2 regions of the Bacillus sp. JZ34 genome follow, and region 1 is predicted to be linked to the other one. Evidence: riboswitches for the same ligand, from Rfam matches in the RefSeq annotation. Region 1 holds a riboswitch; the other holds the start of a gene.
The links. A riboswitch is a leader RNA that binds a small molecule or an ion and turns the genes downstream of it on or off. The one in region 1 is predicted to bind glycine.
Positions count from the first base shown of each region.

Region 2: it holds a riboswitch for glycine, as region 1 does, so the genes downstream of both, M1D90_RS00355 (amino acid permease) here and gcvT (glycine cleavage system aminomethyltransferase GcvT) in region 1, are expected to answer to the same signal.

Region 1 covers NZ_CP096403.1:1,693,768-1,699,809, forward strand. Annotated here, with positions in the region: gene tasA (biofilm matrix protein TasA) at 1-218, shown strand, start outside; gene sinR (transcriptional regulator SinR) at 323-658, opposite strand; gene sinI (anti-repressor SinI) at 692-868, opposite strand; gene M1D90_RS08695 (YqhG family protein) at 1,059-1,853, opposite strand; gene M1D90_RS08700 (DEAD/DEAH box helicase) at 1,860-3,539, opposite strand; glycine riboswitch at 3,784-3,888, shown strand; gene gcvT (glycine cleavage system aminomethyltransferase GcvT) at 4,134-5,228, shown strand; gene gcvPA (aminomethyl-transferring glycine dehydrogenase subunit GcvPA) at 5,259-6,042, shown strand, end outside.
Region 2 covers NZ_CP096403.1:58,959-65,000, forward strand. Annotated here, with positions in the region: gene M1D90_RS00340 (iron-hydroxamate ABC transporter substrate-binding protein) at 1-251, opposite strand, end outside; partial or broken gene M1D90_RS00345 (FAD-dependent oxidoreductase) at 811-1,149, opposite strand; gene fbp (fructose-1,6-bisphosphatase) at 1,259-3,184, opposite strand; glycine riboswitch at 3,664-3,743, shown strand; gene M1D90_RS00355 (amino acid permease) at 3,891-5,255, shown strand; gene M1D90_RS00360 (hypothetical protein) at 5,370-5,492, shown strand; gene ahpF (alkyl hydroperoxide reductase subunit F) at 5,541-6,042, opposite strand, start outside.

The DNA of each region.
Region 1 (6,042 bases):
ACTTTGACAAAGTTCAATTGGTGATTGAGTTCGTCAATGACAAAACAACAGACGCCAGCGGCAGAATGGTACAGAACAAATATCAAGGAGATTCTGTGCAGCTTGACTTCTCATTCGAAGGTACTCAATGGAACGGCTTGACAATCGACGGCAAAAAACATGCCGATGAAAAAGGTTATGTAAAAGAGAACGAAAGAGCGCACAGTGAAGATAAATAATGGTGCAATTTAAAAAACGGATCTGTATGATCCGTTTTTTTATGTTCATGAGGAATCGGCTTATTCAGCGTAAAAAATGCCAAAGGGAGTAAGATATGTTTCCCTTACTCCTTTTCCTGTCTTTTCTTCCACTTTTGATAATCTAAAAATTCTCGAAATTGTTTTTTAGAAACCCCTGATGCCATAGCGTCACGAACTAGATTTTCCCATTCACTATCTAATTGACCATCGTATTCGGTTTCATCTTTCTCATTGAGCAGGGTATGAACCGAGACGTCCAGAACAGCGGAGACTTTTTCTAGAAATTGAATGGAGGGGTTTGTTTGCAAGTTTCTTTCTATTGAACTTAAATAAGACTTCGCTACCCCAGCCTTTTCAGCTAGTTCAGATAGTGAGTAGCCTTTTTCTTTTCGATATTGTTTAATACGCTGGCCAATCAATGTCATCACCTTCCTTTCGATATTATAGCACATTCAGAAAGGATTTATTGAATGACTTCTTTCAATTGATGCGGAAGGTTTTGAAGACTTCTTACCCAAATTGAGAAAAATACGTATATCGTCTGGACTAATGCCTTGTTCAAGAGCGTGTTTAATCAGTTCTGTCCACTCCTCATCCAATTCTTCTTTCTCATTTTTATCTTTATTCATACATTTCCCCCCCAAAATACTTCATTATGTATTTCAGACAACCGTGTTGTGATAAACAAAGATAAACCCCGAGACTCAACACTTTACCAAGCTTGTCCAAATGGTGTTACGAAAGTTCCTCCTATCTCTTTAGTTCTATTATAAGTCCAGCTCACTGAATAAAAACAAGAATGTTGTCGAATCGGAAAAATTATCCTGAATTTTTTTTGTGCAAATAAAATAATCCCCCGTTTTGAACTTTAATATCGATTTTAGGCTCGTAAAGCGTTTGGAGAGCCTTTTTCTCAATTTCGTATTCCTCCGGTTTTTCTTCAGTATCCTCGTAAAATTGGTTTAAAAGTGACAGGTCGTTATTCCAGCGTTTCAGGGAAGCTTCAGCCCAATCAAGCGGCTCGCTTCTGGCCGCCTGTTCGATATAGCGCTCAAGCCGTTTAATGCCGCTTTCCGGCTTAATCAACGGCGACATCGTGTAGCAGTAGTCAGAGATCTGTGAAGAGAGATCTCGGGCCTCCATTTGTTCTTGAAACGATTCGACCAGCTGACCGCTGATTAAATGAAGGCCGAGAGACAGAAGCTTATCTTTTTTCATGTCGGATTGGTACGAGATCGTCACATTCATGCCGAGCCACGGTTCCAGGGAAATATGGGCTCCATCGGAACGGATTTTCTCATAAAGGCGAATAAATTTGCCGTTTTTTTGCACGGCCTGGAAAATTTGAAAAAGTCTTGGTGATCCAAAATGAATAAACTCACCTTCGATATCGGAAGGGGCCTCGTCTTCATTCGTGATCAGCGTGATTTTCATCGGATTAGGTTCTCCGCCCGTCTTTTCGAGCCAGTGCCAGTAAAACGGCCTGTTCATAATCTGTTTATCGACTTCAACCGTCAGCTGCACAGTCATGTGGCCTGAACTTTTGTCGGTGATCGTGCAGCCGTTTGCGATGAAAAAGCGTTCTAAAAACAGATATATTTCTTCCTGACGCATTTGATTTTAGCCTCCGATCTGTTCTTGGTTTGAAACGGCTTCATTTCCGTATGAAATGAAAGAGGTTAAGTTTTCCATTTTAATCTTCATTTCCTCGTCTGTCGCGGAGTAAAAGAGAATGTCATGAAGGTGGTCTTCAAAATTGCCGACCTCGATTTTTGTTAAAATATCATCCAAGTCTCCGACGACTTTTTCGAACAAATGGATCTTTTCATAGAGAAGTTTTAAAATATGCTCTTCTACGGTATGCTTTGTTGCCATGTTGAAAATGTAAACATCGCGTTCCTGGCCGAGCCGGTGAATCCGGCCGATCCTTTGTTCGAGACGCATCGGGTTCCACGGAAGGTCATAGTTGATGATTTTATTGCAAAATTGAAGGTTGATCCCTTCACCGCCTGCTTCAGTCGCGATCAGAACTTGAACTTTGCCCCTGAACAAATCTTTCATCCAGTCTTTCTTTCCTCTTTTAAATCCGCCTCTGAACGGTACAGAACTGATGCCGTTCTGCTGGAGGAACCATTGCAGATAAATCTGCGTCGCCCTGTATTCAGTAAAGATGATGACTTTGTCATCGAGTTCTTGAATGAGCTCAACAACTTTCAGCGCTTTTGAATTTTGCGCGACCTCGTTGACCTTTTCGATCAAATGGTGGATGACAGGTTCGGAGATCACCGGCGCTTCGCGATCCTTTCGGTCAAGCATGTTTTTCAGCGTCATATAGACAGCTTCTCTGCTTGAACAGCATTCGCGCTCCAATGTCATGATTGAGAACATGCTTGATGAATGCTGATGACTTGTCTTCAGCTTTTTAATCTCGTCATACAAAGCCTGTTCTGTAGGAGAAAAGGAAATGGGCACGGTTTCGACATGGCGCTTCGTCCAGGTGATGCCGGTATCATGCCGTCTGTTTCTGATCATGACTTTATTGATAAGGGACTTTAAGCGTTCATGCGCTTCAGCTGAATTGATCTGTTTTGTATAATCTTTGTTGAAGTTGCTTTCATTTCCCAAGTGTCCGGGTTTTAGCAGGGAAACGAGATTAAATATTTCGTCGATCTTGTTTTGGATGGGCGTCGCCGTCAGCATCAGGCAATATTTTTTCTTTAAGCTGCGGACAAACTCGTAATTTTTTGTTTTATTGTTTTTCAGTTTGTGAGCTTCATCAATAATCACCACATCATACTGGATCGACAAAACCGTCTCCCTGTGCGGCGACCGCTTTGCCGTGTCAAGGGAGGAGACGACAACATCGCACTGCTCCCAGACATAGCTTTTTTTCTGTTCCACGGCCGGAATTAAAAACTTTTCCCGCAGTTCCTTCACCCATTGCGAGACGAGCGAGGCGGGGACGAGGATTAAGATTTTCTTGGCCAGCCCGCGAATCATGTATTCTTTTAATATCAGCCCAGCCTCGACCGTTTTGCCGAGGCCCACTTCATCCGCCAAGATGGCTTTTCCGTTCATCTGCTCGACTACCTTCCGGGCGACTTCGAGCTGATGGGGAAGCGGGGTAAAGCCTGGGAGGTGATAAGGGGCCTGCAAGCCTTCAAACGTCGGAATCGCAAGCCTTTTCTGCACTTCACAGGAAAGCTTGTAAAGCTCCCAATTCGCCCATGGTCCGTCTTCATCAAGGTGCTTTTTGAACTGTTCCGGCCACTCGTTGTCGAAATGAATGTCTGGTCTCATCACTAATGCCGCCTTTCTCTTCTGAGATTCAAATGTTCTTTTTTAAAAGAAAATCTTGCGTGAAAAAAACGGATTTTACTAACAAATAAACAAAACACGAACATTCTTATTTTAAAATAATAAATTGTTAATGATTTTTCCTGTTGCCCAATTGTTGTGATGATGGTAGGATATTTGTAGATCATCAGTAAAAAAATCATAAGCTTTATATAGTATGTCCATGAAAAGAAATGAATATGAGCGAATGACAGCAAGGGGAGAGACCGATAGCGGGAAACCTTAAAGCGGCGCCGAAGGAGCAAGCTGGGGAAACAGTGAATCTCTCAGGCAAAAGAACTCTTGCTTGACGCAACTCTGGAGAGAGTTTGTATCATATGATGTTTTAACAAACCACCAAAGGGGACATCTTTGCTTTTGATGCAAAGTAAACTTTCAGGTGCCAGGACAGAGAGCCTCAGAACTGACAAAGGGGCTTCTCTGTCCTTTTTTGTGCCGTCCAAAGCGGCGGAACCATCCAGGTGATGTTGGAATCTTTCTTGTTTTCTGATGATTGGCAAACTTGTTTTTAGTTTGAAAAGCGAAGGGGGAAGCAGAATGCTTAAACGAACGCCTTTATTTGACCTTTATAAGGAATATGGCGGAAAAACGATTGATTTTGGCGGCTGGGAACTGCCTGTTCAATTTTCTTCAATTAAAGAGGAGCATGAAGCCGTCAGGACGAAAGCGGGGCTTTTTGATGTCTCACACATGGGGGAGGTCGAAATCACAGGAACAGACAGCCTTCCGTTTTTGCAAAAACTGTTGACAAACGATGTTTCGATACTGAAAGAAGGCGGTGCCCAGTATACGGCCATGTGCTATGAAAACGGCGGAACGATCGACGATCTCCTCGTCTATAAAAAAGCGGCCAATGTTTACATGCTCGTCATTAACGCAGCCAATATCGACAAAGACGTCGATTGGATGAACAAGCACCAAGAAGGAGACGTTTCGGTTCGAAACGTGTCTGACGCGATTGCGCTGCTTGCCCTTCAAGGACCGAAGGCCGAATCGATTTTAAAACAGGTCGCAGATAGCGATCTTGCCGGGTTAAAGCCGTTTACGTTCAGGGATGATGCGGCGATCGGCAGCGTGCAGGCGCTTGTGTCCAGAACGGGATACACGGGAGAGGACGGCTTTGAGATTTACTGCCGGAGTGAAGATGCAGCCTACATTTGGAAGCTGCTTCTTGAAACGGGCAAGGATTCGGGATTAGTGCCGTGCGGCCTCGGGGCCAGAGATACGCTGAGGTTTGAAGCGAAGCTGCCGCTGTACGGACAGGAGCTCTCAAAAGATATTACACCGATCGAAGGCGGCATCGGATTCGCCGTCAAAACAAACAAAGCCTCGAACTTCTTCGGAAAAGCCGTCCTGGCAAGCCAAAAGGAACATGGAGCGGACAGAAAGCTCGTCGGCCTTGAAATGATCGATAAAGGCATTCCAAGGCACGGCTACGCCGTCTATTATCAAGGCGAACAAGCAGGCGAGGTGACAACCGGCACACAGTCGCCGACCTTAAAGAAAAACGTCGGCCTCGCATTGCTGAAAAAAGAAGCCTGCGCCCTCGACACCGTCGTTGAAGTGGAAATCAGAAATAAGCGCTTGAAAGCCAAAATCGTGAAAACCCCATTTTACAAACGGCAGCCGTAAGTTTGCCATGGCCGTGAAAGGAGACTGAAGATGAAGCACCGTTACCTGCCAGCTACAGATCAGGATAAAAAAGAAATGCTTGAGGCAATTGGAGTCGAGAAGATCGAAGAGCTATTCTCCGATATACCCGAAAGCGTCAAATTTAAAGGGGAATACCAAATTAAAAAGGCAAAGTCCGAGACTGAGCTCACAAAAGAGCTGACGAAACTCGCGGCTAAAAATAAAGATACAGTGATGCACGCCTCTTTTTTGGGAGCGGGCGTATACGATCATTACCAGCCCGTCATCGTGGACCACGTGATTTCGCGGTCGGAATTTTACACGGCTTATACACCGTATCAGCCTGAAATTTCTCAAGGGGAGCTCCAGGCGATCTTTGAATTTCAAACGATGATTTGCGAGCTGACGGGCATGGATATCAGCAACTCGTCGATGTATGACGGGGGAACGGCATTAGCCGAAGCGGCAATGCTTGCTTCAGGACATACAAAAAAGAAAAAAATTGTCGTTTCGGAAACCGTCCATCCCGAATCGCGCGAGGTTTTAGTAACGTATGCGAAAGGACAGTACATCGACGTGGTAGAAGTCCCTGCCAAAAACGGAACAACAGATCTTGCGGCTCTTGATGAAGCCGTCTGCGAAGATACAGCAGCAGTGATCGTCCAATACCCTAACTTTTTCGGGCGAATTGAGCCGCTGAAAGACATTGAACCGATCGCCCATAAAGGGAAAAGCATGTTCATCGTGTCCGCCAATCCGCTGGCTCTCGGGCTTTTAACACCGCCCGGGGCACTGGGAGCTGACATCGTTGTCG
Region 2 (6,042 bases), 1.6 Mb from region 1:
TTGTTTTTAGACCAAGTGTCTACACCGACAACGTTGACTCCTAAATCTAACACATTTCCGGTATACCCTGAAAGCATAACAACTCTTTGCGGATCGGCTGGAACTTCTATTGGTCCTGTTTCCGCTTGGTATGTAATCGTTTTAGATTCTTTTTTTGCTGAGCCGCTATCCTTTGTTGCTGACTCTTCATTGCTGCATGCACTAATCATAAGCGTCAGCAATAGCAAAAACGGGATTAATAGTTTCTTCATGCTCATTTTCACCTCTTTATAAATTGTAAGTAACACACTTCGGTTTATTTGTTCTTGGGTCAATTTGAAAGACTTCCCGCAGTACTCGCCTCTTCACAAGCCCAGCTTCACGACTTCGCCGTCTTTAATGCAATGATATAATCCGAAAAAAACGAGCAGCTCCTCGATGTAAATCATGTCCGTCTCCCGTACAAGAGCCATAGCAATTCAAACACATTGGCGCTGACCTCAGGATATGGTTGTTCCTTTTTATCTGGAATCGTTACACAGAGATTTTTTACAATTAAACGTCCTCCAGAGCCAGTATTTAATTCTTCAGTAAATAGCTGTATGAACCGCAGAATGAAAATAAATAAACGATAATGATTATCAATATCAACAATAAATATATATTTCATTTTTCAATATGTCAATGTAAAAATTGTGTCCTTATCATAGTACCCTCATGAAAGTGAAAACTTTTAGAAAGAAAAAATTAATTATGATGAAAACAAGTTTAATAACTTATCATTGATAATCAATTACGAATGATGTTTGGGAGTGAACGGTGATGAGTCAACAGGCCGGGGGTGCTTGTTTGGCCGCCTTTATCGACTGCGATTTCGCCGATGCGGTTGCACTCGACTGATCCGTCTAACCACTCTGTGTTTGGCACAAGACCGATTTTGACGAAGACAGCTTGGAGTTCAACGTGTTGTTCTTCGCCTGTTTCACGATCCACGTAAGTGATGCCGTTTACGTTTAGGTCACCTGTAATTTCTTTCGTTTGTACATGTTTCACTACAGTCGCGTTTGACAGGCTGTAGAGGCGTTTTTGCAGGACTTCCTCCGCTTTCAGCTCCGGTGCGAACTCAAGAACAGTGACATGGTTGACGATGCCTGCGAGATCAATCGCCGCTTACTTATCTATGAACGAGCAGAAAACCAGACCTTGTTAGCAATTTGCTGTACGAAGTGGAAAACCGTCAAAAAGAGCCCAGAGAATGATCCCTGAACTCCACATTTCCTCACTTCATATACCGATACTCCCGCAATCTCTCCAAAATAGCTACTTCCTTCAAGAGTTCCTCACCAACATTCGTTTCCTTTACTTTCTTCCGCTCAAGCTCTTTATCCACTAATCGCTTCACCGTTAAGACATCAGTTCCGGTGCTCAGCACTTCCGCCTTGGAATTAAAGTGTTTATGGGCGACGAGCTGCATGCCGTAGGAGTTGTATAACAGCGTGTAGCCGGCGATACCTGTTGTCGATTGGTAGGCTTTGGAGAAGCCGCCGTCGATGACGATCATTTTTCCGTTTGCTTTGATCGGATCTTCTCCTTCGATTTCTTTTACCGGTGTATGGCCGTTGATGATATGGCCATGATCCGGGTTGAGGCCGAATTCTTTCAGGATGTTTCGGCAGGTTGCCTCGTCTTCACGCAAATAGTAATACGGGTTTTTCTTCTCTTTATGTGTTTCCTTCTCTTTAATGAAATACCGCTCAAAGGTCGTCATAGCGCGTTTTCCAAAAAGGGAGGAGTGCTCGCCTGTCCATAAATACCAGACCATATCCGTCGCCAGATCATCGGTTTCTTCCGGGTGGGCAAACGCTTCCCGCAAGAATCGTTCAAATACATCAAGCAGCTCACGGCCTGCATACGGTTTATCCTCAATCATCATCGTTTCCATATTGCCGTTTTCATCAACTGGAATACAGCCGTGAATCAACAGGTTGCCGTTATATTTTAAATAAAGGCTGCCTTTTTTCATCATAAAATTCATATGGCGGCCCAGCTTTTCGGAATGCTGGACAGAGAATAGCAGCTTGTCTATGACTTCTGCTTCTTCTTCTAATAGCTGATCTGGCTGCTCCGGATTCACTGTCGCAAAGCAGGTGTTTTCCAGCTGATATGTTTTTCCGTGCAGCGTGATTTCGTTTTTGTCGTAATCTATTTTCTCTAATAACAGCCGCTCTTCCATATTAAAGTTCGGCCGTCTCTTGATAATCGGGCTTTCAAGCTTGAATTGGATCATCGCAATCGCTTGATGAATTTTTGTGATTTGCTTAATCTCATCTTCCGGTCTGTTTTCGTCTGCTTTCGGACGGAAAGATGGGTTATCATCGTAATATTTTTCGGCAAGGTTCAAGAGCGGTCTCAGATTGATGCCGTACACGTCTTCAATAATATCCAAGTTGTCATAGCGGGCACAGATGCGGATAATATTTGCCAGGCATACTTTAGAGCCTGAATAAGCGCCTATCCAAAGGACATCGTGATTTCCCCACTGAATATCGACTGAATGATAGTTGATCAGTTCTTCCATAATCTGATCCGGCTGCGGTCCGCGGTCGTAAATATCGCCGACAACATGCAGATGGTCGACAACCAATCGCTGCGTGCTATATGCAAGACCGGTGATCAGCTTATCAGCTTGGCCAAGCGCAATGATCTGATCTACGATTTTGGAGTAATACTGTTCTTTGTTGGCAGACTCTTCTGTTTTATACAGCAGCTCCTCCGTAATATAAGCAAACTGAGAGGGCAGTGCTTTGCGTAATTTGGAGCGGGTATACTTGGAAGAGCAATAAGATACGAGCTTAATCATTCGATTAATCGTTTCTTTATACCAATCGTTTAACAATGCTTTCGTATCGTAATTATGTTTTATTAACTTCAGTTTGTCTTCCGGATAATACACTAATGCTGCTAATTCATCAATTTCTCTATCATAAATGACACCGCTGAAAATATCGCGTATCTTCTCTTTTACTCTTCCTGAACCATTCCGCAGCACGTGCTGGAATGCCTGGTATTCCCCGTGCAAATCACTGACAAAATGCTCGGTGCCTTTCGGCAGGTTCAGTATCGCTTTCAAATTAATGATTTCCGTTACCACTTTTGCTTCACAATCGTATTTTTGTGCGAGTAAATCTAAATATTTGGTTTCCAAAATCGTCCATCCCCTTTTTAGAATAGGAGCTGTCCCCCTATGTACGAGCATTTGCATGATAAGGTGATTTTAAAAGTATGACATTATTTTTAAATAATTGACCTTTATATGATAGTACCGCATAACTCCTTTTTGAGACAATCAAAACGAGGGAAAGAGGCGCTGAGATGAGCGGAGAGAAAGCTTGAGAAGGCTTCTTTAACATTAATCGGACACCGCATTTCAGAGTACCCCGGCTTTGGCTTGGTCACTTTCATGGAATTGATTTCTTTCTATCCCAGCATTGTCTCGTTCTCAGAAATGGGAGGAAAATATTGTCGCTAGTATAGGTGAGTTTAAGAATACTAGCGTTAACTATAAATAGGACCATTGACAAATCACTCAACCTCTATTAAAATTAAAAGTTATCCGATAGTAATTATCTCTATCGAAAAACTCAATACATGCAAGCTATGATTGCTGTGGGTCGCACTACAGCAGGAGCAGCTTCTGGAGAGACCGCGGAATTCTGCGGCGCCGAAGGGTTCACAATCTCAGGCAAAAGGACAGAAGAGTACCGAATATGTATTTGTCGTGCTGATGATTGTCAGCGGCACAAATATATTTTGATATTCTTATGACCGCGAGATTGGAGGACATCCAATCTCTTTTTTTATGGGCTTTTTTACTGCTCGTCGTTCACTAGAGAGGTAAGGAGGAGTTTGATGTGGAACAGCGGGAATTAAAGAGGGACTTATCCAATCGGCACGTACAGCTTATCGCTATTGGCGGGACGATTGGCACCGGGTTGTTTTTAGGCTCCGGTAAGGCGATTCAATTGGCGGGTCCTTCTATCATCTTTGCGTATTTCATTGTAGGTATTGCGCTTTTTTTCGTGATGCGGGCGCTGGGAGAATTGCTGTTATCTAAAGCGGGTTATCAATCGTTAACCGATATTGCCGAGGAGTATCTGGGGCCGCGTGCGGCGTTTGTCACCGGGTGGACCTATTGGTTTTGCTGGATTATGACAGCTATGGCGGATGTGATTGCCGTCGGTGTCTATGTGAAATATTGGTTTGATATTCCACAGTGGGTCCCTGCACTTATCTGTTTACTCATTTTATTAGGGCTCAATCTGTTGACTGTCAAGCTTTTTGGAGAATTGGAATTTTGGTTCGCTTTAATAAAGGTGATCACGATTCTTGCGTTAATTGTCATCGGTGTTATTTTGCTGGTGATCGGGTTTAAGACGCATACAGGAACGGTTTCGGTTACCAACCTTTGGGCGCATGGCGGTTTGTTTCCAAACGGATTTTCAGGCTTTTTGCTTTCTTTCCAAATGGTGATCTTTGCATATGTTGGTGTGGAATTAGTAGGTGTATCGGCGGCGGAAACGTCGAACCCGAAAAAAAATATTCCATCGGCTATTAATAAAATTCCTTTACGGATTTTATTTTTCTACGTCGGCGCGCTTATCGTCTTATTATGTATTAACCCTTGGATGGAACTGAATGCAGCGGAAAGTCCTTTTGTGAAAACCTTCAGCTTAGTCGGCATCCCGCTTGCCGCGGGAATCATTAATTTTGTTGTATTAACGTCAGCCGCGTCTGCTTGTAACAGCGGGATGTTTTCAACAAGCCGGATTCTGTACAATTTAAGTAAAACGAAACAGGGCCCGGCCAATTTTGCGAAGCTGAATAAAAACCATGTGCCGAGTCACGCGTTATGGGTATCAACCATTGTCCTGTCAGCAGGGGCGCTATTAAGCAAACTGATACCGGAACAAGCCTTTGGCATTGTGACAACCATCAGCGCGATTTGTTTCATATGGGTGTGGGGTGTGATTCTTGTCAGCCATATTAGATACAGGAAAACCCGTCCGCACTTACACGCAGCATCAACATTCAAAGCGCCATTCGCGCCGTTTATCAATTATGTTGTCCTGGCGATGTTTGCGGTCATTCTCATGATTATGCTGTATGCGGATGCGACTCGCCCGGCCTTGCTGCTGACTCCTCTATGGTTTATTGTATTGTTTATTTTATTTTGGATGAAAAAAACAGGACAAAAAGAACATGATGAGTCAAATTAAATCTCTTGAAAAAGACGGTGTACTGCATGCAGTATGCCGTCTTTATTTTTGATTAACCGTTTCCTTTTATAGGTTTATATTTAATGTAGACATGAGAACGAGAGGAATGGAGTCATGGAATACAATTCATACATGAATGGACAATCGCAATATCCCGCTTGGTCCTATCCGTACAATTTGATCATATGGAAAGCGTTTGTCGGCCATGATGTGAAGTCCTATTTATATGGGTTATAACATAAAAAAGCGCCATACTGCCGTTTAAGCAGCATAGCGCCTTTCGTGTTAGTTCCGGATCAAATAATCAAACGCCCCTAATGCGGCATTTGCCCCCGATCCCATCGAAATAATGATTTGGTTATATGGTCCGTCTGTGCAGTCGCCGGCAGCGAATAGGCCAGGGATGGTTGTTTCGCCGCGTTTGTCGACTGCGATTTCGCCGATGCGGTTGCGTTCGACGGTTTCAGGGAGCCATTCCGTGTTCGGCACAAGACCGATTTGGACGAAGACGCCTTGGAGCTCGACGTGTTTTTCTTCTCCTGTTTCACGGTCAACGTAAGTGATGCCGTTTACGTTTTCATCACCCGTGATTTCTTTTGTTTGGGCGTTTTTCACGACAGTCACGTTAGGGAGACTGTAGAGACGTTTTTGCAGAACTTCGTCTGCTTTCAGCTCCGGTGCGAACTCAAGAACAGTCACGTGGTTGACGATACCTGCAAGGTCAATCGCTGCTTCGATACCGGAGTTCCCGCCGCCGATGACGGCGACGTCTTTGCCTTCAAACAAC